One region of the Ningiella algicola genome, then DNA from elsewhere that is predicted to be linked to it. Evidence: predicted binding sites of a transcription regulator. Region 1 holds the regulator's gene; each other region holds the start of a gene.

Region 1 (6,243 bases):
ATTTGCTCAAGATGCTGCATAATTTCTGGCCACACCAAGGGCGTTATTGCGTGTTTGAGTGCTAAGCTGCTCTCAGAGAAAGCCAAATTACCATCATCTTGATGATGCAAATGCTGGTTGTCCCGCAGGGCATTCACAAACGCACTAAGTACATTTTTGTCGTAGAATTCCGGTGAGCTCATTCCAAACAAGGCTGACATGCGCTCAGCAAGCGTTTGACTCTGTCGCTCAAGCTGTGCGCGGCCAATGACTTTCTCAGTCTCTAAAACATGCAGTACAATGGCATGACGCTGCCACGTTTCTTGCATCGCACGGCCTAATAACCACGAAGAGTGAAAGCGTTCGTCAGTGGCGGCCGGTGGGCAAATGAACTTGCCTTGCTGCTGCAACATACCCACCGATTTCATGTAATCGATAAGCTTTTCAGCATATTGCTTTGCTTCATCAGTACTTTGGTGCATAAAGTACTCGCGTTTGAGCAGCGGAAAGATAGTCTCAACAAGGCGAAGGATATCTGCTTTTTGCATTTTGAGGTTGGCGAACACCGCCCCCATGATCAGAGAAGGGATGGCGAACATATGCATCACGTTGTTTCGATAAAATGTCAGCAACACCGCACTGTCGTCTTTTGGAGAGACCATCTGACCGAAGCTATCTTCGCTTTGTTCAAAGCGGTTAAGGGCAAGGGTACGGTCAACTAAATTAACGGCAGTCTCGTCTGGCAAGGTGCAGTCTTCACTATAAGTGACGTGCTGAAACATATTAAGGTAGTCCTTAACACTTTTAACCAGCTCTTTTCTACTCATAATTTGGGTTTTAGACGAGAGTAAGCAGGTAGCCAAAAGCGCCGTGCCATTAATGGCAGCAGCTCGATTAATGCGCGTCATAATGGTGTCAGCTAGTTGATTAACCGCAGGCGTGAGCCATTTTGGTTTTTTGTCGTCTTCCATCTTATCTTTACGCCAGTCTTGCACACTTTCATCCAGAAACTGGTTTAGCTGAATAGGTTCTCCAAAGTTAACAAAGCCGTGGCCGTAGTTTTTGAGTTTGCGAATAGCAGAAAATACCTGTGTAGGGGACTCTTTCTTTTTTGTCTTTCCTTTGAGCTCTTTCATGTAGCTTTTCACTTCCATAACGTGCTCGTAACCAATATATACCGGTACTATCGATACGGGTCTGTTTATGCCTTTGGTCATCGCTTGCAGCGTCATTGCTAGCATGCCGGTCTTAGGTGGCAGTAAACGCCCGGTTCTGCTTCGTCCGCCTTCAGGAAAATACTTAACTGAGTAACCTTTATTAAATAGTAATTCCAGATATTCGCGAAACACCGCTGTGTAGAGCTTGTTTCCGGCAAAACTACGCCTCAAAAAGAACGCGCCACAACGCCTGAAAATGCCACCCGCAGGCCAGAAATTAAGATTAATTCCGGCAGCAATATGCGGCGTCACCAAGCCTTCATGATAAATGACATAGGTGAGCAGCAAATAATCCATATGACTGCGGTGGCAAGGTACATATATGATTTCATGGCCATTTTGTGCAAGTTCTCTCACTCGTTCAGCATGACCTACATCAATGCCGTCATATATTTTGTTCCAGATACGAGTGAGTACGCGATCGCCAGTACGAATCAAACCTTCACGATAATCTGCGGCAATTTCATCTATGTACTTGACCGCTTTACTTCGCCCAGCCTCGTAACTGCTGCCTTTTTGTTTAACTTCATCAGAGATAGTCTGTTTAACCGAATCCGCGCCCAATATGCTGTTATAAAGCGTACTGCGTTCTAATAGGGTGGGGCCACTTAGAGTCTGTCGTTTACGCTGAAAATGGGTTCGCGCCACACGCACCAGCTTCTGCGCAATTTGCTTATCGCTGCCGTGCAGCTCGGCCATTTGTTTGGTGGACACTGCTGGCGAATATGACACAAAATTGTCACGCCCAAAAAACAAGACGATCATTAACTTGCGTAGCCAGTTAGGTGAAGCTTTGCTGGCTAAAAGTTGAGCAAAACCACTTTTTTCCTTGCCAGCGGAGCGTCCCCAAGAAATAAAGACAGGCAGGATTTGTAAATCTAATTCAGGATGCTCACGGTGAATATGGAAGTATTCAGTAAACACATCTTCTATTGATGTCTTTGCAATTCGACGCGTAAATAGACTTTGCGGACGAGTTAAAAAGTAACGACGCTTTCGCTCCTTGCCTTCAATCTCGATGCCATCATAGGGGCTCGGCAAGCCAAGCGCCTGGGTGGATTTGTGAAGCGCAAGTTGGTCGGCAAATGATTCTGTCGGCAATAGATATAAAATAGGTCGGTTTTTATCGATACCTAACTCTTTCTCAATATCGGCCGGTACACTTTTAACAGATATCAGCCACCCGATAGCCTTTGAAATAAGAAAACGAAGAGCGTTGCCAAGCGCTTGCATAATGGCTCCTAAGCGAATCAAGACGCAAATATTAGCACGCTTTTGCTCGCTTATACTTAAAATAGTCTGGATAAAAAATGCGCCGTTGTTGTTTCACAGTGCAATCACGGTAGCTCAAGCGCATGACAGCGCGCCATTGAAGTCGCTTAAGATTTGCTCAAAGCAGTTGTCATTTATACAAATCGCGATATACTGCAAATAACTGTATAGAAAAACAGGCTGGTTATGCGTCCACTAACTCCCAGGCAAGAAGAAGTTCTTAAGCTCATAAAATCTACGATGATAGACACAGGCATGCCCCCAACGCGCGCTGAAATCGCTCGCGAGTTAGGGTTTAAATCAGCTAACGCTGCTGAAGAGCACCTTAAGGCTCTCGCTAAAAAGAACGTGATAGAAATTCTCCCCGGAACATCTCGTGGCATTCGCCTAAATTGCCCACTAGAGGACGAGATTGAAGAAGACGGCATTCCTTTAATCGGTAAAGTAGCGGCCGGGCAACCTATTTTGGCGCAAGAGCATGTCGATTCACACTATAAAGTAGACCCTGCCATGTTTCACCCCGGCGCAGACTTTTTACTGCGAGTTGACGGTATGAGTATGAAAGACATTGGCATCATGGACGGTGACTTACTTGCCGTGCACAAGACCAACAATGCCCGAAACGGTCAGATCGTTGTTGCGCGTATTGACGAGGATGTCACGGTTAAACGCTTTGAAAAGAGAGGCCCTACGGTTTTCTTGATTGCAGAAAACGAGGAGTTCTCCCCTATCGAGGTCGATTTACGCTCTCAACATTTTGAGATTGAGGGTTTAGCCGTTGGCGTCATTCGCGATAATGTGAATTTCAGTTAGGCTGCCAGATTTTTAAGGTCGTATTGAGCGGCCTTTTCCTTTCCATACGCTCGCGCGAAGCATAGTCAAGTAGTGCCTTGAGAATCGCATAGGCTGTTTGTGACCGCAACGGCGTGTTTCGTCGATTGATGCGATTACAATCAACATCATCCCTTCTTTTCGGATATTCAATGATTCTTTTAGTTAACCCTCCTGTCACAAAATATTCACATTAAATACAAAGATTTTAAGTCAAAAACTTCAGTTTGTTTAATTATTCAGCAAAAATATGGGTTTAACGATGTGATACGAAGGTTTTCCTACAAAAAGTGCTTTACCTAAGCTATTGTTTGATTAATCATTACACAGTTATTCACATATCAATAACATGACGAAAAGTCAGCCACATAATTTCGGTCGTACTGTAAACTGAACCTAAGAGAGCTGACTCGCTAAACACAACTTCGGGAGTCCAGTGTGAAGTCGCTGCAATTAGCTTTTACTGCCATATTAATGAGTTCACCCATGTTAGCGCTTGCTACAGCGGCAAGTGAACGTTCTGATCTTAATCTTCGACCGGGTGTTACTGACATCAGCCAAGATGTATATGGTCTACATATGATGATGTTTTACATTTGCGTGGTTATCGCTGTGCTGGTGTTTGGTGTCATGTTCTATTCTATGATCAAGCATCGAAAGTCCAAAGGCGCTAAACCCGCCAATTTCCACGACAACGTAAAAGTAGAAATTGCTTGGACTGTGGTCCCTTTCATGATTTTGATAGCGATGGCGGTGCCGGCTGCGAGCACGCTAATTGAAATGGAAGATGCGTCGAAGGCAGATATTACTGTGTTAGTCACCGGCTCACAATGGAAGTGGCATTATAAATACATGGATAATGACGTTGAGTTTTTCTCAACGCTTGCGACTCAGCGCGAACAGATCCAAAACAAATTTACCAAAGGCGAGAACTACCTGCTTGAAGTTGACCGTCCGCTGGTGATCCCCACAGGCAAAAAAGTCAGATTTTTAATTACCTCAGACGATGTGATTCATTCGTGGTGGGTGCCCGATTTTGCAGTTAAAAAAGATGCAAACCCCGGTTTTATAAACGAGGCCTGGACAAATGTGAATGAGCCGGGCGTGTATCGTGGACAGTGCGCCGAGCTTTGCGGAAAAGACCATGGCTTTATGCCGATTGTGGTCATTGCAAAAGACCCTGCTGAGTACGATGCTTGGATTGATGAACAAGAAGCGATTGCGCTAAGAGCAAAAGAAGAAGAGCAACGTTTGTTAGCGATGAATATGTCGATGGAAGAATTAATGGCGGACGGCAAACGCGTGTATGACGCGGTTTGTGCTTCATGCCATATGCCAAATGGTGAAGGCCTTGCTGGTGTATTCCCAGCAATTAAGGGGTCACCCGTAGCGCTGGGTCCCCAAGAAGATCATATTGGCATTATCGTGTACGGACAATCCGGCACTGCAATGCAGTCATTTTCGAGACAGCTTACTATGTCAGAAATCGCTGCGGTGGTTACTTTCCAGCGTAATGCATGGGGAAATGACACCGGTGAAATGGTTCAAGCAAAAGATGTTAATGCCATCATGAATGGCCAGTAGGAGAAAATTTACATGTCAAGTGCAACAGATATCGCAAATGCTCCAGACGCTCATGGCGACCACGATGATCATCATCATCACATTCCAAAAGGCTTAATGCGCTGGGTATTAACGACTAACCATAAAGATATTGGCACACTTTATTTATGGTTTGCTTTCATTATGTTTTTAGTGGGCGGCGCAATGGCAATGGTCATTCGTGCTGAGCTGTTTCAGCCAGGCCTACAAATAGTTGAGCCGAATTTCTTTAATCAAATGACAACCGTTCATGGTCTGATTATGGTCTTTGGGGCGGTAATGCCAGCATTTACCGGATTGGCAAACTGGTTGGTCCCCATGATGATTGGTGCGCCTGATATGGCCCTGCCAAGAATGAACAACTGGAGCTTTTGGATCCTTCCTTTTGCCTTCCTTATTCTTTTGTCGTCGCTTTTCGTTGAAGGTGGCGGACCGGCATTTGGTTGGACCTTCTATGCACCTTTGTCGACCACATACAGCGGTGACAGTACTGCCCTGTTTGTATTTTCGGTGCACATCATGGGTATTAGCTCCATTATGGGTGCGATTAACGTTATTGTGACGATATTTAATATGCGTGCACCAGGCATGACCTACATGAAGATGCCCTTGTTTGTCTGGACATGGTTAATTACCGCGTTTTTATTAATCGCTGTAATGCCGGTTTTGGCTGGCGTTGTAACCATGGTATTAACCGACAAATACTTTGGCACAAGCTTCTTTGATGCAGCCGGTGGTGGTGACCCAGTCTTGTTCCAGCATATCTTCTGGTTCTTTGGTCACCCAGAGGTCTACATCATGATATTGCCGGCCTTTGGCATTATCTCTCAAATCGTGCCAACGTTTTCACGCAAAAAACTCTTTGGCTATGCATCAATGGTATATGCCACTGCTTCAATTGCCTTTTTATCGTTTATTGTATGGGCGCACCATATGTTCACGACAGGTATGCCCGTGTTTGCTGAGATGTTCTTTATGTTCGCCACAATGGTTATTGCGGTTCCCACAGGCGTTAAAGTATTTAACTGGGTGGCGACAATGTGGCGCGGCAGTTTGACCTTTGAGGTGCCGATGTTATTTGCTATCGCCTTTATCATCTTATTCACAATAGGTGGTTTGTCGGGCTTAATGCTTGCAATTGTTCCTGTGGACTTCCAATACCATGATACTTATTTCGTTGTTGCGCATTTCCACTATGTACTGGTCACCGGTGCCATATTCTCGATAATGGCCGCGGTATACTACTGGCTACCAAAATGGACGGGGCGCATGTTCGACATTACGCTTGCTAAATGGCACTTCTGGTGTTCGTTGGTATCGGTAAATGTGTTGTTCTTCCCTA
Region 2 (6,243 bases), 690 kb from region 1:
CATTGGCACGCACTGTTGCAAGCACGAGCAATTGAGATGCAAAGTTACGTGGTCGCCGCGAACCAGGTAGGGCGCCATCAAGATGGACGTGAGACCTTTGGTCACTCTTGCGTGTATTCTCCTTGGGGAGAGCAGCTTAGTATTATTAAAAATGACGAAGGGGCTGCATGTGCAGTCTTTGACGCCAGCATCCTTGATGACATTCGACAACGAATGCCAGTGCAGGCACACCAACAAGAGAGATACACATTTGAATAATTTGGTAAGCGACAATTTGTTACATCAGTCTGGTATTACGCTTGGCGACGTCGATGACATGCTTGGTCAAATCATGGGGCATCGCAACACTTTTGCGGATATGTATTTTCAAAGCTCACAACATGAAAGCTGGGTACTGGAAGACGGTATTATTAAAGACGGTAGTTATAACGTCGAGCGCGGGGTGGGCGTGCGTGCAGTGAATGAAGACAAAACCGGTTTTGCTTATTCAGATGAAATCACTAAAGATGCTTTACAAAAAGCCTGTCATGCGGCACGTACAATTGCGCCTAAAGGTCAAACTCAGGCGATTGCCTCTCTTGAAAGTCTAAGCATTCAGCCGCTATATTCCAACGAAAATCCACTGCAAAAAATGACGGATGAAGACAAAATCGCCTTACTTAGCAGCGTAGATTCGTATGTACGAATAAAAGCGCCTGAAGTCAGTCAAGTTGTCGTGAGTTTAACCGGTGTGTATGAAGAGGTTCTAGTCGCTGCGACAGATGGCACGATGGTGACAGATGTACGTCCTTTGATTCGTCTAAACTGCAGCGTGTTGCTTGAACAAGATGGAAAAAGAGAACGTGGCGCATCCGGTTGTGGTGGTCGCCGAGGCTATGAATTCTTTAGCCAAAACACCGAAAGTGGTATTCCTCGTTATCAACAATTGGCCGACGAAGCGCTTCATATGGCGCGCGTCAACTTAAGTGCCGTGCCCGCGCCTGCTGGGGCTATGCCTGTTGTGTTGGGCTGTGGTTGGCCTGGTGTACTTTTGCATGAAGCGGTTGGTCATGGGCTGGAGGGAGATTTTAACCGTAAAGGTGCATCAACCTTCAGTGGACGCATTGGTGAAAAGGTTGCGTCAAGCGGGGTAACGGTTGTTGACGATGGCACACTGGAAAATCGCCGCGGATCGCTTTCTGTCGATGATGAGGGTACGCCGACTCAGCAAAATATCTTAATCGAAGATGGTGTTTTGCGCGGTTACATGCAAGATAAGATGAATGCGAGTTTAATGGGCGTTGCGCCAACAGGAAATGGTCGAAGAGAGTCTTACGCACATTTGCCGATGCCGCGAATGACCAACACCTATATGCTCGCAGGTGATTATTCTCAAGAAGAAATTATCGCCAGTGTCGATAAGGGCATTTATGCACCGAATTTTGGCGGTGGACAAGTTGATATTACCTCTGGCAAGTTTGTATTCTCTACCTCTGAAGCTTACCTGATTGAAAAAGGCAAAGTCACTCAAGCTATCAAGGGCGCAACGCTAATCGGCAATGGCCCAGAGTCGATGCAAAAAATTTCGATGATTGGAAATGATTTAGCACTAGACGCAGGCGTTGGCGTGTGTGGTAAAGACGGTCAGTCTGTGCCAGTTGGAGTAGGTCAGCCGACCTTAAAAATTGATGAAATTACGGTGGGTGGTACTGCATAGCTAACAGGCAATATTGCTACTTTTAGCAAGATCTTGCTGAGCATCGAATTCAATTAGAATTCAGCGAAATCTCGCAAGCTTTTTCGCCCGGTTAAGTATCGCCTGTTTGTTATTTTGCGCCTTGCGAGGGCTGCGCATTTTAACCTTGTCCAAGACGCTGGGCGCTACTTGTTGCGGTTCAACATGCGCCATCATAATCGTGTAATCACTAAAGTCATATAGCCCTTCAACGGATTGCACATATTCGCTGGGGAGACTCACGGGGTAGGGCGGACAGAGCTCACCCTTCACCTGCACCATCAAGTCAGCAATGTATATGTATTTCATTTTATGATTTGCAAGGCTGATATCCATGCTGGTGTGGCCAGGCGTTGAAACCGCGTGCCAATCTGGAAAATGAGGTACTGGCTGTCCATCGTCTAACATTATATCCGGCTTTAATTGCGATGAATACCATATGCGACGCCGAGTCTGTTTAAGCCTTCCAGCCACCCAATGCGCTAATGCGATATCGATAAGATGAGCAATTCTGCCGGACAAGCCCGCGTACCATTGTTTCTCGAACACGCCTGAAATCACCAAGCAGCCCGCGCGTTCGCGCAGATAGTGTGCGCAGCCAGCATGGTCGGGATGCATATGCGTCACCATTACCACTTTTAGGTCAGTTAATGGACGATGCATCACTTCAACAAAGTGCTTTTCAATCAAGTCAAAATCGGCTCGGCAGGCACCGTCAAGTAACAAGCAACCGTGCTCGTACTCAATCAGGTATATGTTCTGAATGTAGCCTTTTAAATGATGAACTTTTGCCAAAGTGTTCTAACGTGCTTTAGAGAAGATGGGCTATGTAAGCCTTAGGCTTGTTTCTTTTGCTGCATGTCTACAATGTCTGCTTTTTCTGCTTCCAGTATGCTATCTGCATCCGTACCACGGAGTAATTTTGCCACTGCATCTTTGTTTTTGGCTAGCAATATCGACAAATCCTCTGCAATCTGATCGTCCAGCTCAATGCCTTTATGCTGAATATAAAGGCTTAAATTGTCGGCGATGCCCAACATTTTGTCGTATTGGTCTGCTTCTTTTTTGTCAGTAGTTACCAATTTATCGATTCCTTTATGTTGCACCACGTACTGCGTGATTACGGCCATGTGGATCTCCTCTGGTTAAATCCATACGTCATCATACGATAACCAACTGTATAAATAAACAGGTTTTAAAGATTGGTCTTGTTAAAGGAATATCAACTATTAAATAAGCTGAACTCAGGATAAGAAGTAGCGCTCATTGTTTAGTTTTTGTGGTGTAAAAGGCATTATTTTTGATTTGGATGACACATTGGTGCACGCTAATCTGGATTTCAAACAGATAAAATCGGAACTCAATTGCCCGACTGATAGCGATATTCTGGCATATATTGACAGCATACCCTGTCCACTTGAAAAAAAACGTGCAATTGACCTTGTGTTAAGACATGAATTAGAAGATGCAAAAACTGCGCGGTCGATAAAAGGTGCAACACACTTTATTGCGCAGGCGAGAGCGCATGACCTACCCTTGGCCATAGTGACGAGAAACTGCAGAGCCGCGACAGATATCAAGCTACAGAATACCAACATCGAAGTAGATATCGTGATAACGCGAGAAGATGCACCACCAAAACCTGATCCTCACGCTATTTTACAAATTGCTGCATTATGGGGACACTTGCCAGAAAATATCGCTTACATCGGCGACTACATTTACGATATACAGGCTGCGCACAATGCCGATGCGCAAGCATGGTTGTTCACGTTTTCGCCAAATTACAGTCGATACTCAGATAACTTGACGCGAGTATTCAAAGAATAAATTCATCATTTCAATAGCTTAAGAAACATTTTAGAAATGTCAGCGAAAATCGAATTGTCGCGGTTTCGCCCGCTTATTAGCATCTGAGGCGTCTGGTTCGAAGAACGAACCTTTGTCATCGTTATTGTTTGTCGTTCAAGGATTGAATATGCAAATCTCTCAGCCTCTATCTTATTATCCTGAGTTCTTTTCAGTCACTGTGACGGTGGCACAGCTAATCATCTACAGTGTCTTCACGCTGCTAATCTTGTGCATCATTTATGCGAGCCGAGGGCTATCTCAATCGGTATTCCGATATCTTCAAGCTCATCTCGGATTCAAAAGGTCAAAGCAAGATTGCAACGCGAGGCAGATAAAATCCCCTGACTGCAACGATGACGGTGACCCTGCATTAATTGATATGTCAAAAATGCTCGACAAAGTCGTCGATAGCATGTTGCATTCACAATATTTAATGAAGGATAAAAAGCGATATAGTTCCGTGTACCAAACGCCTTTCAGAGACAACTTGATTACACTGAAAAACCTGTCAAACGAATTGAGACGAAACGCCTTAACGGAGCAAGTTGACGGCATCAATCTCGCCCACAATCCATCGTTTGATAACGCACAACCAAGAAATAAGCGCCGTGGGGCATCTAAAATCGTGTCTAGCGTGCAGATAGTGCAAGATATCTTACCACCCTTGCAAGATTACGCTATGCGCTCAGGCATATCGCTAAGCTTCAGCGAGCAAGCTAATGGGCAACTTAATATGCCATCGGGTATAAGCGATAAGTTACTGCGTAAACTGATTCTAAATGCCATTCGGTATAATCCGGCTGGTACGAGTATCACCTTGCAATGCGCTGCAAACGAGCATTTTTTGTGCTTCACTATTCATGATAACGGCACTGGCGTCTGTGCAAGGTATACAGACAAAGTCTTTCAGCAAAATAGTCGTAAGCACATTCCTCGCTTGCGCCGACTCTCTGATGCTGAAACACAACTCGATCTTTCGACAATTGCCTATGTCGCGAGACAATTTAATGGAGAGCTGTCAATTAGGTCTGCGCTTGGCATAGGCACGAGCGTAACGCTTATGTTGCCACTCCAACTGGTGCAGCCCAGCCCTCATTTAGCTAAAAAAATCCCCAGAGTGTCAAGCTCTGCAAGCCATCAGGTGCGAGTGAGCGCGCGCAAAAAAGCGGTATTCATCGGTAAGCACGAGTCTGTGCATAACAAATTGGACGAACGTTTTTCTGAATCATATGCGTGGTTTGCCTTTTGTTCCATCGACCGAGCGCTTGCTGATATCTTTGATATTTTGCCTGACATCATTATCGTTGATTTTAGTTGGCAAAACGCCCTTTGTGTTCAACTCTCCGAGTTTCTAAGAGCCTCTAATGAGTTTTCTACAACGCCCCTAATTATGCTGACCAGCTCGGTTGATACCAGAGCAAGAGTGGCTGCATATAGCGCGGGCGTAACAGCCATTGTAGAGAAGCCCTTAGATGTTGACGAGCTAAAAGTGGTAATGGAAAACGTGCTGGAAACAAAGCGCTTATTGATGCGCGCTGATAAACAGTCGAATAATGATACTAGAGATGACGCAAGTGAAGGCTTTACTTATTCATACAGCTCTCGGTCTGATAAAAAGGAATCACAAGCCACGGTTGAAGAGCCGCAAAGCACCTCCTACGAGACTCAACAACTTGCGACTCAGGACATGTTTTGTAGACAGTTAGAAAGCTTAATAGGCGAACATTATCAAGACGAATCACTCAAAGTTTCTGATATTTCGACTTTAATGCACATGAGTGAAAAGACCCTGCAGCGTCGTATTAAAAAGCATTATAATTTAAGTTTTAAACTGTTTTTGCGTCAATATCGCCTTGAAAATGCGCGTCGACTATTGCTTGAAGGTAAAGGTATTACTGAAGTGAGTTTTGAAGTGGGTTATAGCTCAAGCTCATATTTTGGGAAGTGTTTCAAACAGTGGTATGGCTATCCGCCCTCGTTTATTTCAAGGGCGGACTAAGGTGTATCTTTGTGTTTTAGTCGTGACCACCTAAAATTTGAACCTGTGCGATATCGGTATCTCCTTTGAGTACTTTCAATATGGCGTCTTGCGTCAGTGTGCGCATGCCGTCACCCATCGCCTGAGCTTTCATTTCCGACACGGCAGACTCTTTATACACTAAGGAGCGTAGTTCAGAGGTCATACCCAACAGCTCATGCACGCCCGTTCGGCCTTTATAGCCAGTGTCGCCGCAATTATCGCAGCCTTTCGCTTTGTGCAGTTTGATGTCTTGTTCAAGCTCAAGCTCGGCAAAATACTCCTCGCCATATTGGCGTTTAAGGAAGGCTATGTCGTCCTCACTCGCAGGGTATTCTTCCTTACAACTTGGGCAAAGTGTTCTGATCAGGCGTTGCGCAAGAATACCGACACACGCGTCTGAGAAATTCACTGGATCCAATCCTAAATCTAACAAACGTGTAATGGTTTCCGGAGCTGAATTAGTATGCAGTGTTGATAATACTAAGTGACCGGTAAGTGACGCTTCTATCCCTGCATGGGCGGTTTCTTTATCCCGCATCTCACCGATAAGAATAATATCAGGGTCGGCACGCAAGAAAGCACGCAGTGCATTGGCAAATGTAAAACCAATTTTTGGACTAACTTGCACCTGCTGAAGACCTGCTTGGGTAATCTCTAC
Region 3 (6,243 bases), 210 kb from region 1:
GATCATGTCACCGTTGATACCTTGCTCTAGCACTACCGCCATGCCGCCGCTTCTAATGTGTTCACGCACCAAGCCATGACCAGGATTTAAGGTGACATAACAAATACGATTCGCGCTACAGAAATCAGCCATGGCCAAGCAATGATGATCATCCGCATTAAGTACCACAACATCTTTGGCCACTTCAACCACCACGCGCTTGATTTGTGCCAGTTGCTCAAGGGTATCGATACCGCGTTGACCGAGGTGATCTGAGCTAATATTTAAACAGGCGCCTACATCACAGCTTTTGTAACCTAAGCCGCGCTTCAAAATGCCGCCACGTGCGGTTTCCATAATCGCAAAATCTACGTTGGGGTCACGCAAAACAATTTGCGCAGAGGTGGGGCCTGTCATGTCCCCCTTCACACTCAAATGCCCATCAATATAAACCCCGTCGGTAGATGTCATACCGGTAGTGTAGCCTGCTGATTTCATGATGCTGGCAAGCATGCGAGAGGTCGTGGTTTTACCGTTAGTGCCGGTGATGCCTGCAATTGGAATACTGGCTTTGCTACCGGTTGGGAAGAGCATATCGATGACTTTACCCGCTACATCGCGCGGCGTACCTTCACTGGGCGCAACGTGCATTCTAAAGCCGGGCGCTGCGTTACATTCACAAATACCGCCGCCAATTTCCTTAAATGACTTGCTGATATCGTCAGTCAAAAAGTCAACGCCACCGACATCTAAGCCAATAGCTTTGATAGCGCGAATGGCCATATCCCGATTGTCTGGATGCACAATATCGGTGACGTCAATGGCGGTGCCGCCGGTTGACAAATTAGCTGTCGAACGCAAATAAAATATTTGGTCTTTTTCTAATACGGTATCTTTATCATAACCTGCATCTGCCATTAGCCTTTCGGCCTGCGTGTCTAGTTCAAGGCGCGTGAGCACTTTTTCGTGACCAATACCGCGGCGTGGATCTTGGTTCACTATATCCACTAGTTGTTCAATCGTGTTCATGCCGTCCCCTACCACATGCCCTGGGACGCGTTTGGCGACTGCCACCAATTCGTTATTCACCACCAGCATTCGATGATCGAGACCTGTTAAGTAACTTTCAATGAGCACCGCCTTGCTCGTTCCGAACTTTTGCGCTTCGGCAAAACCCGCTTCAATTTCTTCGTCGCTGCTTAAATTAATGGAAACGCCACGACCGTGGTTCGCATTGAGCGGTTTGACGACAACAGGATATCCAATACGATTGGCTGCTCTGACAGCTTGGCGAGCTGAATAAACCATAAGCTGTTTGGGCACGGGCAGGCCTAAGTCGTTGAGTAAGTTATGGGTGTCTTCCTTATCGCATGAAATTTCAACCGCGATATGCTTGGTTTGGCTAGTGACGGTTGCCTGAATGCGCTGCTGATATTTACCGTGACCAAACTGCACTAATGAGTATTCGTTTAAACGTAGCCATGGAATACCGCGCTCTTCGGCTGCGGCGACCAAAGATCCTGTGCTCGGGCCAAATTCTTTGCGCTGAGCCATGCGCACAAAACTATTGAGCTCGTCAGCAAAATCAAAGTCTTCTTCAATGTTAGCGTCAATGGCTTTTTGGACATTTTCAGGCATTAAATGCGTGAGTAACTTCATACCAAGTGCACCCGCTTCTAAACCTACATCTCGCTGCTGATACTGATATACGACATTGTAGCAACCTACTTCACCCAAACTTCTGGTGCGACCAAAGCCAACATCTGAACCCGCTAAATTTTGTAGCTCCAGCGCGACATGTTCCCATATGTGACCAATCCATGTACCTTCGTCCTCGCGCAAGCGACGAATAAAGCCACCCGGCTCACCGTATGAACAACCATGCTGCTGAAGCGATGGAAGCGCGTCGACCAAACCACTAACAAACTCTTCTCCTAATTTCATAGAGGGCCAGTTTTCAAGCTCTCCTATATCTATTTGAAAGCGAATCACTGGGAAATTTGCGTAAATATTGGGACCGACATAGACATTTTTACTAAGAATTTTCATACGCATATTTTCCATTAGAGTGATTAGAACATCAGTTCTTCAATTATGTTATTCAGCTTTAATCTGGCGTTTAGTAAACAACGATATGTTGAAGAGATAAATAAAACTAAGCGAGACATCTACAATCTACTGAAAAACTGAACAGTTTAAAAGTCAAAGGAGATTATTGTTTTGATCAATGATGTGTTTAACTCTTGATCGTAATTATTCGAGCGCTCTTGATATTGCATACACAATATTCCATTTACAAAACGCTTACCGATGGTGCAGAGCGATTTGGCATCAACCTTAGTAACAGACTTGAGTGCGCACTAAAATCTAAATTGGCACAAAAATGAAAGCCAACTAGCACTTATTATGCACTAAGGTGTATCACTGAGCTTTCTTGTCCATAAAAGCTGCTATTTCTTTGCCGACGGGAGCCTTATGTTCGTATATCCAAGTGAGACTGGCAACCGTATCAGCATGGTCTAAATCGGGATAGAATATGGTTTCAAATACATTGCCTTCATCTTCCAAGGCCTTCGACAATTTCGTCAAATTGCTACGGCCTACAACATCGTCTTTTTCGCCGTAGACGAATAGCATCGGCGGTTCTTGACCATCTATAAATGTCGTAACCTGCATATTAGGATAGTTAGCAGGTGGGCCAAACATATCCACAAAGTCTTCCTCGGTTGGTACAAAATCATAAGGCCCTGATAAACCAATGAAAGACTTTATTTCTATCTTAGCGTGTAAGTACCTTTCATCTGTTGCAAGCAATGCACCAATAAGTGCGCCAGCAGAATGCCCCATAACATTAATTGCGCCTCTATTGCCACCATACTTTGCAATATTATTGTTGGTCCACTCCAGTGCTTCAGCACCATCTTCCATAAAATCTGAGAATTTAACTCGTGGATATTTCCTATAATCGGGTATAACCACAATGTAACCAAGCTCGGCAAAATAATTACCGACAAAGTGATAGTTTTCTTTGGCTCCTTCTTTCCAACTACCGCCATAAAAAAAGACGATCACCGGCGCATTCATCGGATTACTGGGAGAGATTATGTCAAGGCCTATATCTTTGGACTTGTCGGTAAAGACTATGTTTTTTATTAGCTCTGTGTCTGAAAACGATAGTGGCGCGTTTACAATAGCGAACTGCAACTGAGAGCAAGCTGTGAAAAATAGCGAAGCAAATAACAAAACGAAGAATCGAAGATACTTTTTTCTCATGCTCATATTTCCTAATGTAAACAGCATTGCGCCACCAAAAAAGAAACTTAAGGTAATAAACAGTACGCCTTTGAATGCATTTCGTTGCTGATAGGGTTAAATATTTTGGCTATTTGCATTCTAGAGTTGGAAATTTCAATTGCTTGGTATTTGGCTGAAAGTAGTAATTCGTTGGAATTAGTGAAGCCATCTTCTTTAGAATGCTGCAAATAGATACTCTCTATCCGACTCAAGTTGACAAATTAATGCTGTTGACTCCGCGTTAGGGATGAGCGCAAAGCCCTCGATAGGGGACATACTGGATTTCTATGGTCATATACTATTTGAGCAGTCATTCAGCTATATGATCAATGTATTTACCCGCAGATATTCAACTTTCACTTAAAAAGTAATTTGCTGAAATCCATTTTTCAAAGCATGTTTTTTGTAAGAATTTTACTTACATGGATATTACCAAATGCCACGAACAATTACTTTTTAACCTAGCCCCAAAATGGATGAGTTTATCAATACTCTGGTTAGTGCCGGTGATTATTGTAGTCAGAGCGAAGTTATTCGAGAGGCCATTAGGCTATTACAAGGTAAGCGATCATTTTAGACCGTTCTTTACAACCGTTTGATTTAGGTCTAGTGGTGCAGCGCTAATATGCCTGACTATGCCTGCCGGTACTTTGTGATGTGTTTTTGCGTTGTCGTTGGCAATCAACACCGTTTTTCGGTTTTTCTTAAGTAACGTGCCGGTGACTGTCGTGCCGTCATGAGTAAATTGCACTTTCATACCAGGTCGTAAGATGGCAATCGCGGCTTCGTCTTGCTGCTTTTGCAGGGTATCTATGCGCTCACATACAAATTGATTGAGTATATATAGTTGGTCAATGGATAAATGGCTGATGTCTATCGTGGTTTTGATGTCTTTATTTGTCATGGTGTGCTTACTTTTCTATATCTGAGCGCAGGCGTTTGTCTGCGAACAGGACTTTCCAGCGCCGAGGGGTTAAATCGATAACGTCTTTTGCCGGATGTTGTGAGACGCGCTGCAGTACATCCACCAAGTAGTGATACGGATTGATGTTGTGTAATTTGCACGTCACGGTGAGTGTATGCAAGACGCCAAGCTGTTTTGCGCCTAGTTCACTCCAACAGAACAAGTGATTCTTTCTTCCCATAGGGATAACGCGCAGGGCTCTCTCCAAGTGGTTCGTATCGATGCTGACTTGCGCATGAGTGAGGTAAGTTTTTAACTCATGATGGCGCTCATAGGCATAAGCAAGTGCTTTGGTTAACGGGTCTTTAGGCAGTAATTCAGGTCTCTGGCGCTGCTCGTATATCCATTTGAATAATGCAGTAATGATAGGCTCACTGTGTTTAAGGCGATATTGCACGGTATCCTCGGCATTAAGTGCCTGTTTTCGTATGTGCGCTTCAATCTTGTATAGCTTTTGTATTTCAGCCAAGGCGTATTGCGCCTCTTTAGGGTGATAATCCAATGCTTTTTCGAAGTAGCGGCGCGTGTGCGCCCAGCACGCTGCATGGGTAATTGTTTGACCTTGATGATTAAGCGTATCAATGACTTGGCTATATACCGCATAACCATCGCTTAACAAGGTGCCGTTAAAGCCTGCTAGTTGCTCCATTGCATGTTGTTTACCGCGAGAAGACGACCAGGTAAAGGCCACTTCATCTTGCTCACCATACATCGGCCAGAAGTAGGTTTGCTTCATTGTTTTTGATGGTTGGCTTGATGTGCGGCTGCGGCTGCGGCGAGTCGAGGATTGTCGACCCGCCTTCATCGGCGTTTCATCCATACTGATGTTCCCCCCGGTGAGGATATTACTCAGCACGGCGGTGGCAATGGGGGTCAGTAAATCAATCCCTTGGCTAACATAATTAATTAGGGTAGCGCGTGATAGCGTGACCCCCGATTGCAACATCCGCAGATGCTGGCGATGAAGGGGTAAATGATAAACCGCTTTATCTACCATGAGCCCTGCTAATAAGGACACATCGGCATAGGTGCCTTCTAGTACGTTAAGTGGTGTTTTAGGCGATTGGATATCCCCACTGTCTTTGTGCTTGAGTACATTTTTGCGGTAAATGAGAATTTGATAGCTGCCTGGCAATTGTGCCAAGCGATGGCTTTCTTTTACGCCAATGACCTCATAGTTATCTGCATCTTCACCTTCAAGCTCCGGACATGGGACATCAATCACTTTTGTCGGTACATCATCAGTAAAGCGAAGACCAGTGTCATTGACGTTATTTTCATCTTTTTGCTTGACTGAACGCGCATAGCCTTTGACGGCTTTTTTAGGCGCAGACGGTAAACCTTCATCCTGAGCTTGACCAAACAAGTTGGCTTGGTCAGGATTATCGATGATGTGTTTTTCTGATTTGCGCCCAAACAATTGGCGTTTAAACCAGTCAACTTGTTGCTGTAATGCTGCCATTTGCGCACGCACTTTTTCATATTCTTCGATAGGAATATGCGTGCTGTTTTGTATACTGGTTGAGGCGCTTTTCATGCCGCGAAGTATAGCGAATTCAGCTACTTAAGTCGCTTGTTTTGTTTGCCTTTTTGCCAATAAATACCATCTATTAAACACTGCAGTTGCGCGGCATTGAGCGATAGTTTGCCATCGTTACCCGCCACCTTGGCAAAGGTGCCGCGCTCCAGTCGTTTTGACCACAAACAGTACCCACCTTGATGATAATACAGCACCTTCATCATCGTGCGTTTACGATTCACAAACACAAACCAATCGCCTGCATGCGCAGGCAGTTGCATCTGGTGTTTCACCAAGGCCGCCAAGCCGTCAAACTGTTTGCGCATATCGGCAATGCCCAAATACAACCAAATGCGTGCATTGGTAGAGGACAACATCAGCCATCAGTACTCATATTCAGCACGACACCGTTTGGTAGCGTTAGCTCAATTTGCCATTGGCGCGTGTCTGGCAAGGCCATTGACTTCGTATCAATCGGCAACCACTG
Region 4 (6,243 bases), 210 kb from region 1:
CACGTCAATATCAGGTGGCTCATTACGCTCTTTTGAGATGAAGCGTTCAAACAGTACGCTAATCTGCCGTGGATCGACGGCGGTGATTTCTAGGCAGTAACATACGATGGAATTGGCAGCAGAGCCTCTACCTTGATAAAGAATGCCTTGGCGTTTGGCAAATTGAACGATGTCGTAAATGGTTAAGAAAAAGTGCTCATAGCCTTGCTCTTTTATTAGGGTGAGTTCCTTTTCAATCGTGCTGCGAATGTTTGCGCAGAGTTTTTCTCTTGCGCCAAAGCGAAGCTCAATGCCCTTTTCTACCAACATACGTAAATATTCACTAGGCGTCATACCTTTTGCAACGACTTCTGCCGGATACTGATAGGCCAGTTCTGACATGCAAAATGTACACGCTTGTGAAAGGAGTGCGGCATTGTTTAACCAATGTGCAGGATATAGCTGTTTTAGCTTATTCATTGGGCGTAAACTGCTTTCGCCATTGCAATGTGCTTCTCGCCCTAGTGCTTTAACATTTACTCCTTTGTCGATGGCTTGTAAGCATTGCTGCAATGCAAGCCTTGAAGGGTCATGCATGCAAGCGGCAGAAGTGGCGATAATATCCAGTTCAAACTGCTGAGCAAGCGACTGGCAATGGGCAATATATTCTTCTTCGTTTGCACATAGCCAGCGTTTTACAGCTAAAAATAAGCGTTCTTTAAAATGCTTTTGTAACCACTTAGCCCACTTAGCGTCTTTGCTTTTGCCACTTGGTAACCATAGGCAAAAGCAGTGTTTAATACTTTTTAGATCCCATTCGCTAAGCTCATATTCTCCTTTGCTAGCGCGTCGCCTTGCGTTGGTAATGATTCGACAACACTCTGAATAAGCCTGGCGATTAGGGCAAATCAACACCATAGTTTGCTGTTGATATTTAAACAGGCTACCCACAATAAGCTTAATTGGGATATGATTATTTTTGATTTCAGTATATGCCCTTACCACTCCTGCCATTGAGCATTCATCGGTGATGGCAATGGCTTGATAACCTAAAAAATACGCTTGACGTATATACTCCTCAGGATGAGATGCGCCATATAAAAACGAAAAGTTAGATTGGCATACTAACTCAGCAAAAGGCATGTAATGCTCAGTGGATTTAGACGAAGTAGCCATGTAAATACCACTTTTGCTCAGGCGTTTTAAATACCCATATTTGTTGGCCTTGCTCGTTTTGACCAATATAGTAATCGCGACTGATTTTATGATTATCCCACCAGCCTGACACGATGCGCTCTGGGCCTTTGATCACTTTTATCTTATGTTGCAAAAGCTCAGGGTGTTTGAGTAAAAGACCAGGCCTGTCAGCAAAAATGCTGACTTTGTTGCTGACGGTTGCAGCCTGATGTTTTGCTTCAAACTCGGTTGCTGCTTCGGGTCTAAAGTCGTTTACAAATTTTAAACCACTGACTTTGGGGGTAAGCTTGTTGCTACCGAGTTTGCTGCTTAATCTCGATAGCAATGACATAGCTGCAACGTGAGTCGATTTACGAGTAAAAAAGTCATCATGCGTACTGTGTGCTTCTTCATGCTTAGGGCAGTGTAGAGCAATAGCGTATATGGGTGAGCTAAAAGTGATTCGCTCCATCTTTAAGGCGATGATATCTAGCCATTCTTTGCTCTGGTAAATCGGTAGCGCGCTATTAAATATGATATTGAGCGCTTTGTGTTCGCGCTGATGAAAGTCAATATTAATGCTGATGCAGTGGGCGTTGCGCACATATAAGAAGTGGCTAAGCTTTTCCAGAGCATGAGCAATCACGGGCAGTAGCTTGTCACTAAGCGAAATTTCATACATTAACTCAATATAATCATCGTAGCGCGTGAGTGGTTTAAAAAACGTGACTTTAGAGGGCGCCTGACCGCGTAACTCTGAAATGATCCCCAAACTGTGTCGGGTTACTCGATTCGCAAGTTCTGATAAAGGCAAAGTATCTAAATCGGCAACGCGATGAATGCCTATGCGTTTTAATTTTTCTAAATCTTTGGGCTGGATGTCAGAATAAGTAAGCTGACAAGTTTTAAGTACTTGCTCAATCATCGCTCTTTGGCTAATGTTTTGATTGACGTCTTTATTTTCGCTATGCATAACGACAAAACCTAAGCCTTGTTTAGCCATTAATTTAGCCGCTTGAATAGAAAAGGCGCTAGCGCTCGTAAAATGATAATTATATTGCTCAATACAGCGCTGAATGCATGCCCAATAATTGTCTAAACCGCCGTAAAGCTTCAACATGTTTTGCGCCCGTAAAATAATGCCGTTGGGAGGGCTCAATACAATGTCGGAGGTAACTAAATATAAGCTATTCGCTAAATGCTCTAAGGTATTTTGTTCTACTTCAGCGCGATATTCATGCAAAATCAGATCAGGGTAAAGCAAGCTAGCGCTGGCAAGACCCATCCCTGTTTTTATGCCTCTTTGATGGGCACTTTTGTTCACTTGTACAATTTGATTTTCTTGTGTTTCGTATATACCGCGAGGCTCGTCAATAGACGCACTTTCAGCTTTCTGCCCTTGCTCAATAACATCAAGCTGAAGCCTTGGGAAGTGTAGATAAATCCACAGTGAACGTGTATCAAATTGCATTTTTTATCACCCATCAAGAACTTGGATGTTTGGGTGAATACACAGGTGAATGTATCGCTGAATGCGATTGAATCGATACCACTTTGCCAAAGGGTTTTTGTGGATTTTTAAAGTGCGCACGAGTCCGGCATTTAAAAGGCACTTTGACTTTCACAGCAGGTTTTGCCCAGCCGATCTTTTGCTTGTTAATTTTGATGTGTAGCTGTTCATCTTCTCGTTTTAAAGATAAAGATAAACTTAAGGGCAAATTTTGCAAAGCTCGCTGGCTATTATCAAACCAAAAACACTGACACTGCCCATGTAGCGACGCTAATTCAAGTTTTCGTATTTGTGTATGCTGTAAAGACTGCTGCCATAAAAACACACTCGCACAGGCCCCGCTTTTTGCGCATTGCTCTGCACTCCAAAGAGCCTCTTCCGGTGTCTCTGGATTGATGACAATTAACCGCGATAAATCGATATTTTCTGATAAGAAAAATTCAGCATTGAGCATAAAAGGTGGCGCAATAAATACCCATAGTTTGCTGTCTGCATGACTTTTTTCTCGGGTTTTATTACGATTATTATTGTCGCGCTGTTGCTTTAGCACACTCAGCATTAAGCGCAACTCCCCACAGCCTAACTGGCTGCTGATATGGACCATGCCTGATGCAGGAAAGCCTCCTGATAAGGCATTATCTAATTCATCAAAACCGGTATTTAAGCCTGTTGAGGCTTGTTGTGTTTGTGCAGTGCTTTTGGCTGTCCATACCCATTGCTTACTTTCCAACTCATGCAAAATAGGATTCATATGGCACTCATTTATACTGTATGTTTATACAGTATAAATATTTTACTTAAGTGATCAACTGTTTCTCATGCCTCAGCGGCATGAGAAAGGTAAGCGACTTATTTGCAAAGGTTTTTTAGTTAGAAGATAGCTTAACTAGCATTGGAGCTTTGAAGTGCATTCTCAATAAAGGTATCGATTTTACGCTCCAAAATAAAAAGAGGCACTGAGCCGTGTGCAAGCACTTCATCGTGAAAAGCGCGAAGATCAAAGGCTTCACCTAAGGCAAGTTCAGCTTTTTGTCTTAGCTCTTTGATTTTTATTTCGCCAATTTTGTATGAGAGTGCCTGAGCTGGCCACGAAATATAGCGGTCAATTTCGGTTCTTACGTTATGCTCACTAAGGGCAGTATTCTCAAGCATATAATCCATGGCTTTATCACGGCTCCAGCCGAACACATGCATGCCGGTATCAACGACTAAACGGCAGGCACGCCACATCTCATAGCTCAAGCGGCCAAAGTTATCATATGGGTCTTCATATATACCGACTTCAAGTCCAAGAAACTCAGAGTATAAGCCCCAGCCTTCGCCAAAGGCTGAAATGTAGGTCTTGCGACGCACTTGCGGTAAATCTTCCATTTCTGCTGCAAGAGATATCTGAAAATGATGGCCAGGAACAGCTTCGTGAAGCGTGAGCGCTGGAAGAGCATAAAGTGGTCGCTTGTCCAGTGCATAGGTGTTTACCCAATAATAGCCTGGATCGCTATCGCTACGCGGTGAAATATAGCGACCGGTTGTGTATTTAGGTGCGATGCTGTCGGGTACAGGTGCGACGCCGTAAGGCGTGCGCGGCATCTTATAAAAGAGTTGAGGCAGGCGTGCGTCCATCTGCTTTGAAATATATGATGCGGTGATGATGAGCTCTTCAGCCGTTTTCGCATAAAACTGCTCATCGGTGCGCAAAAATTCAATGAATGCATTAATGTCGCCGTCAAACTCAAGCTCATCGACTATTTGCTGCATTTCGCTTCGAATGCGTGCAACCTCTGCCAGGCCGATATCGTGTATCTCCTTAGCACTCATATCGGTTGTGGTGAAATATTTAATACGATTGGTATAAAACGCTTTGCCATCAGGCCATGTGGTTGCGGCTATATTGGTCTTAGTATTTGGCTTATACTCATCAACAAAGAAATCATAAAAAGCCTGATAAGCAGCTCTTACTTTGCCTACTTTTTGCATGGCCAAGTCTAAGCTTTCTTCGCTCATTAATTCGCTACTTGCCTTAGCAAAAGGCAGATAAAAAGGGTGGGCTTCCAGCTCTGGCTCAAGATAGGGTTTGATAGAGTCTTCATAGCCTATTAGTACGACTTGAGGCTGTGAATGCTCCACTGCCAAGCCTTCGCGCATGTATTCGATGTTAAGCTGGATATTAGTCACCGCTTCATCGAGTAACTGAAGGTAACTTTCAAGATCGTCGGCATTTAATAAACGCGTATTATCAGGAATTCTGCCTAAACTGCTATGAAAGCCATATTCAGATGTGATGGGCACGCGATAGCTTTTGAATTTGAAGTTATCAACGTAATTACTTAAGCGATAAACTTGCATCAAATAAGAGATTTGATCAGTATCGTCTAAGCTGTTGATATCTATATTATCAAGCTTGCCTAAATATACGTTAAATCGGTCAAAGCGCGCTTGCATGGCTTGCATGCTGATGTCAGTCAGCGCTCTACTTGGTGTGCGTCCTTCACTTCTTGCCAAAGAGGGAAACTGAGATAACTCATACTCCCAAATATCATCGAGCAAGTGATGAAACTCGCTTTTTATGTCACTGGACGGGTTTTGCTCGGATTGCGCAAACCCTGGGTTTGAAACAAAGACGATACCGCACAATACATAAAACAGGAAAGCTGGCAGCAAGCTCAATGATGTTTTCATAGAATCACTTCTTCGGGGTATAAATTGGCGAGTGTAGTGCGGTGACTTTATCAGAAAGTTGACTGATTTTCGCGCTGCCTTGTTTTTCGACCTGATCAATTCGCAATACGTTGTGCATTGGAATGAAGCTACGCTTTACTTTGCTAAACTCATCTTTGAGTTTTTCGTGGCTTGGATCAAGCACCAGTTCGGTATGGTTGTCCCAAACAAAGTCACCAATTTCGATAAAGCCAAACACTTGGCTTGAAACCAGCTCTTTGACATAGAGCTCATATCGTTCACCGTTACTGATAAATTGAATACGATAAATCGCTTCTGATTTGCTCATGTGGCTCACATTTTAGTTAAGAATGACGGCATATCTATTATACCGTTAATACTCATTACGGATTTGCCCTATGTATGGTCTATTTTCGACGATTTCAAGCCGAATTATCGTTTAGCTCGACAAAGAAAAGACTGAGGCGATCATCAAGGCGATATCTTCTTGACCTTGAATGATATGACTGGATATTGCGAAGCCTTGCGCTAAACACGTTAGCTTTAAGGCTTGCTGTTCAGCGTTAATGTTTGTGCCCAGCGCACCACTATTTTGTGCCCGCTCAATAAGCGCAATAAATTCTAGCTGCAGTTGATCATAAAACCAGCGCGCCTGATGTTGCATAGCGTGATTTGACCGACCCATTTCCACGATAAGTTTGCTTAACAGGCAGCCCTTTGAAGCGATCAATTGTTGATATTGATTAAAATAGGCTTGGATACTCTCCTGTGCATCAGCAGATATATGTAAATATTGATTAAGAGGAAGTAGATGGTTCTGCAAATAATGATTTAGCAGCGCTTCAAAGAAATCTTCTTTGTTTTTAAAATGGATATAGAATGCGCGTCGATTAAAGCCGGTA

Evidence for each region. The regulator LexA, encoded in region 1, represses DNA repair genes until DNA is damaged. The targets are predictions, from matches to a motif close to TACTGTATNNNNATACAGTA.
Region 2: a site for LexA is predicted at 2,889-2,908, ahead of PN836_RS15455 (YebG family protein). Genes of this name have one in related genera too.
Region 3: a site for LexA is predicted at 2,156-2,175, ahead of cphA (cyanophycin synthetase). Genes of this name have one in related genera too.
Region 4: a site for LexA is predicted at 3,431-3,450, ahead of imuA (translesion DNA synthesis-associated protein ImuA). Genes of this name have one in related genera too.

The regions. Positions count from the first base shown of each region.
Region 1 is NZ_CP171821.2:2,855,868-2,862,110, reverse strand. Features, by position in the region: gene plsB (glycerol-3-phosphate 1-O-acyltransferase PlsB) at 1-2,429, opposite strand, end outside; gene lexA (transcriptional repressor LexA) at 2,655-3,281, shown strand; gene coxB (cytochrome c oxidase subunit II) at 3,774-4,883, shown strand; gene ctaD (cytochrome c oxidase subunit I) at 4,896-6,243, shown strand, end outside.
Region 2 is NZ_CP171821.2:3,547,588-3,553,830, forward strand. Features, by position in the region: gene PN836_RS15440 (carbon-nitrogen hydrolase family protein) at 1-258, shown strand, start outside; gene tldD (metalloprotease TldD) at 251-1,696, shown strand; gene PN836_RS15450 (MBL fold metallo-hydrolase) at 1,757-2,509, opposite strand; gene PN836_RS15455 (YebG family protein) at 2,551-2,844, opposite strand; gene PN836_RS15460 (HAD family hydrolase) at 2,981-3,544, shown strand; gene PN836_RS15465 (helix-turn-helix domain-containing protein) at 3,693-5,564, shown strand; gene PN836_RS15470 (GspE/PulE family protein) at 5,581-6,243, opposite strand, start outside.
Region 3 is NZ_CP171821.2:2,642,210-2,648,452, forward strand. Features, by position in the region: gene cphA (cyanophycin synthetase) at 1-2,028, opposite strand, end outside; gene PN836_RS11370 (alpha/beta hydrolase) at 2,401-3,252, opposite strand; gene PN836_RS11375 (ribbon-helix-helix domain-containing protein) at 3,746-3,850, shown strand; gene PN836_RS11380 (hypothetical protein) at 3,842-4,177, opposite strand; gene tnpC (IS66 family transposase) at 4,185-5,774, opposite strand; gene tnpB (IS66 family insertion sequence element accessory protein TnpB) at 5,798-6,133, opposite strand; gene tnpA (IS66 family insertion sequence element accessory protein TnpA) at 6,133-6,243, opposite strand, start outside.
Region 4 is NZ_CP171821.2:3,069,472-3,075,714, forward strand. Features, by position in the region: gene PN836_RS13370 (error-prone DNA polymerase) at 1-1,122, opposite strand, end outside; gene PN836_RS13375 (Y-family DNA polymerase) at 1,139-2,626, opposite strand; gene imuA (translesion DNA synthesis-associated protein ImuA) at 2,640-3,416, opposite strand; gene PN836_RS13385 (DUF885 domain-containing protein) at 3,548-5,341, opposite strand; gene PN836_RS13390 (DUF1820 family protein) at 5,346-5,669, opposite strand; gene PN836_RS13395 (TetR/AcrR family transcriptional regulator) at 5,781-6,243, opposite strand, start outside.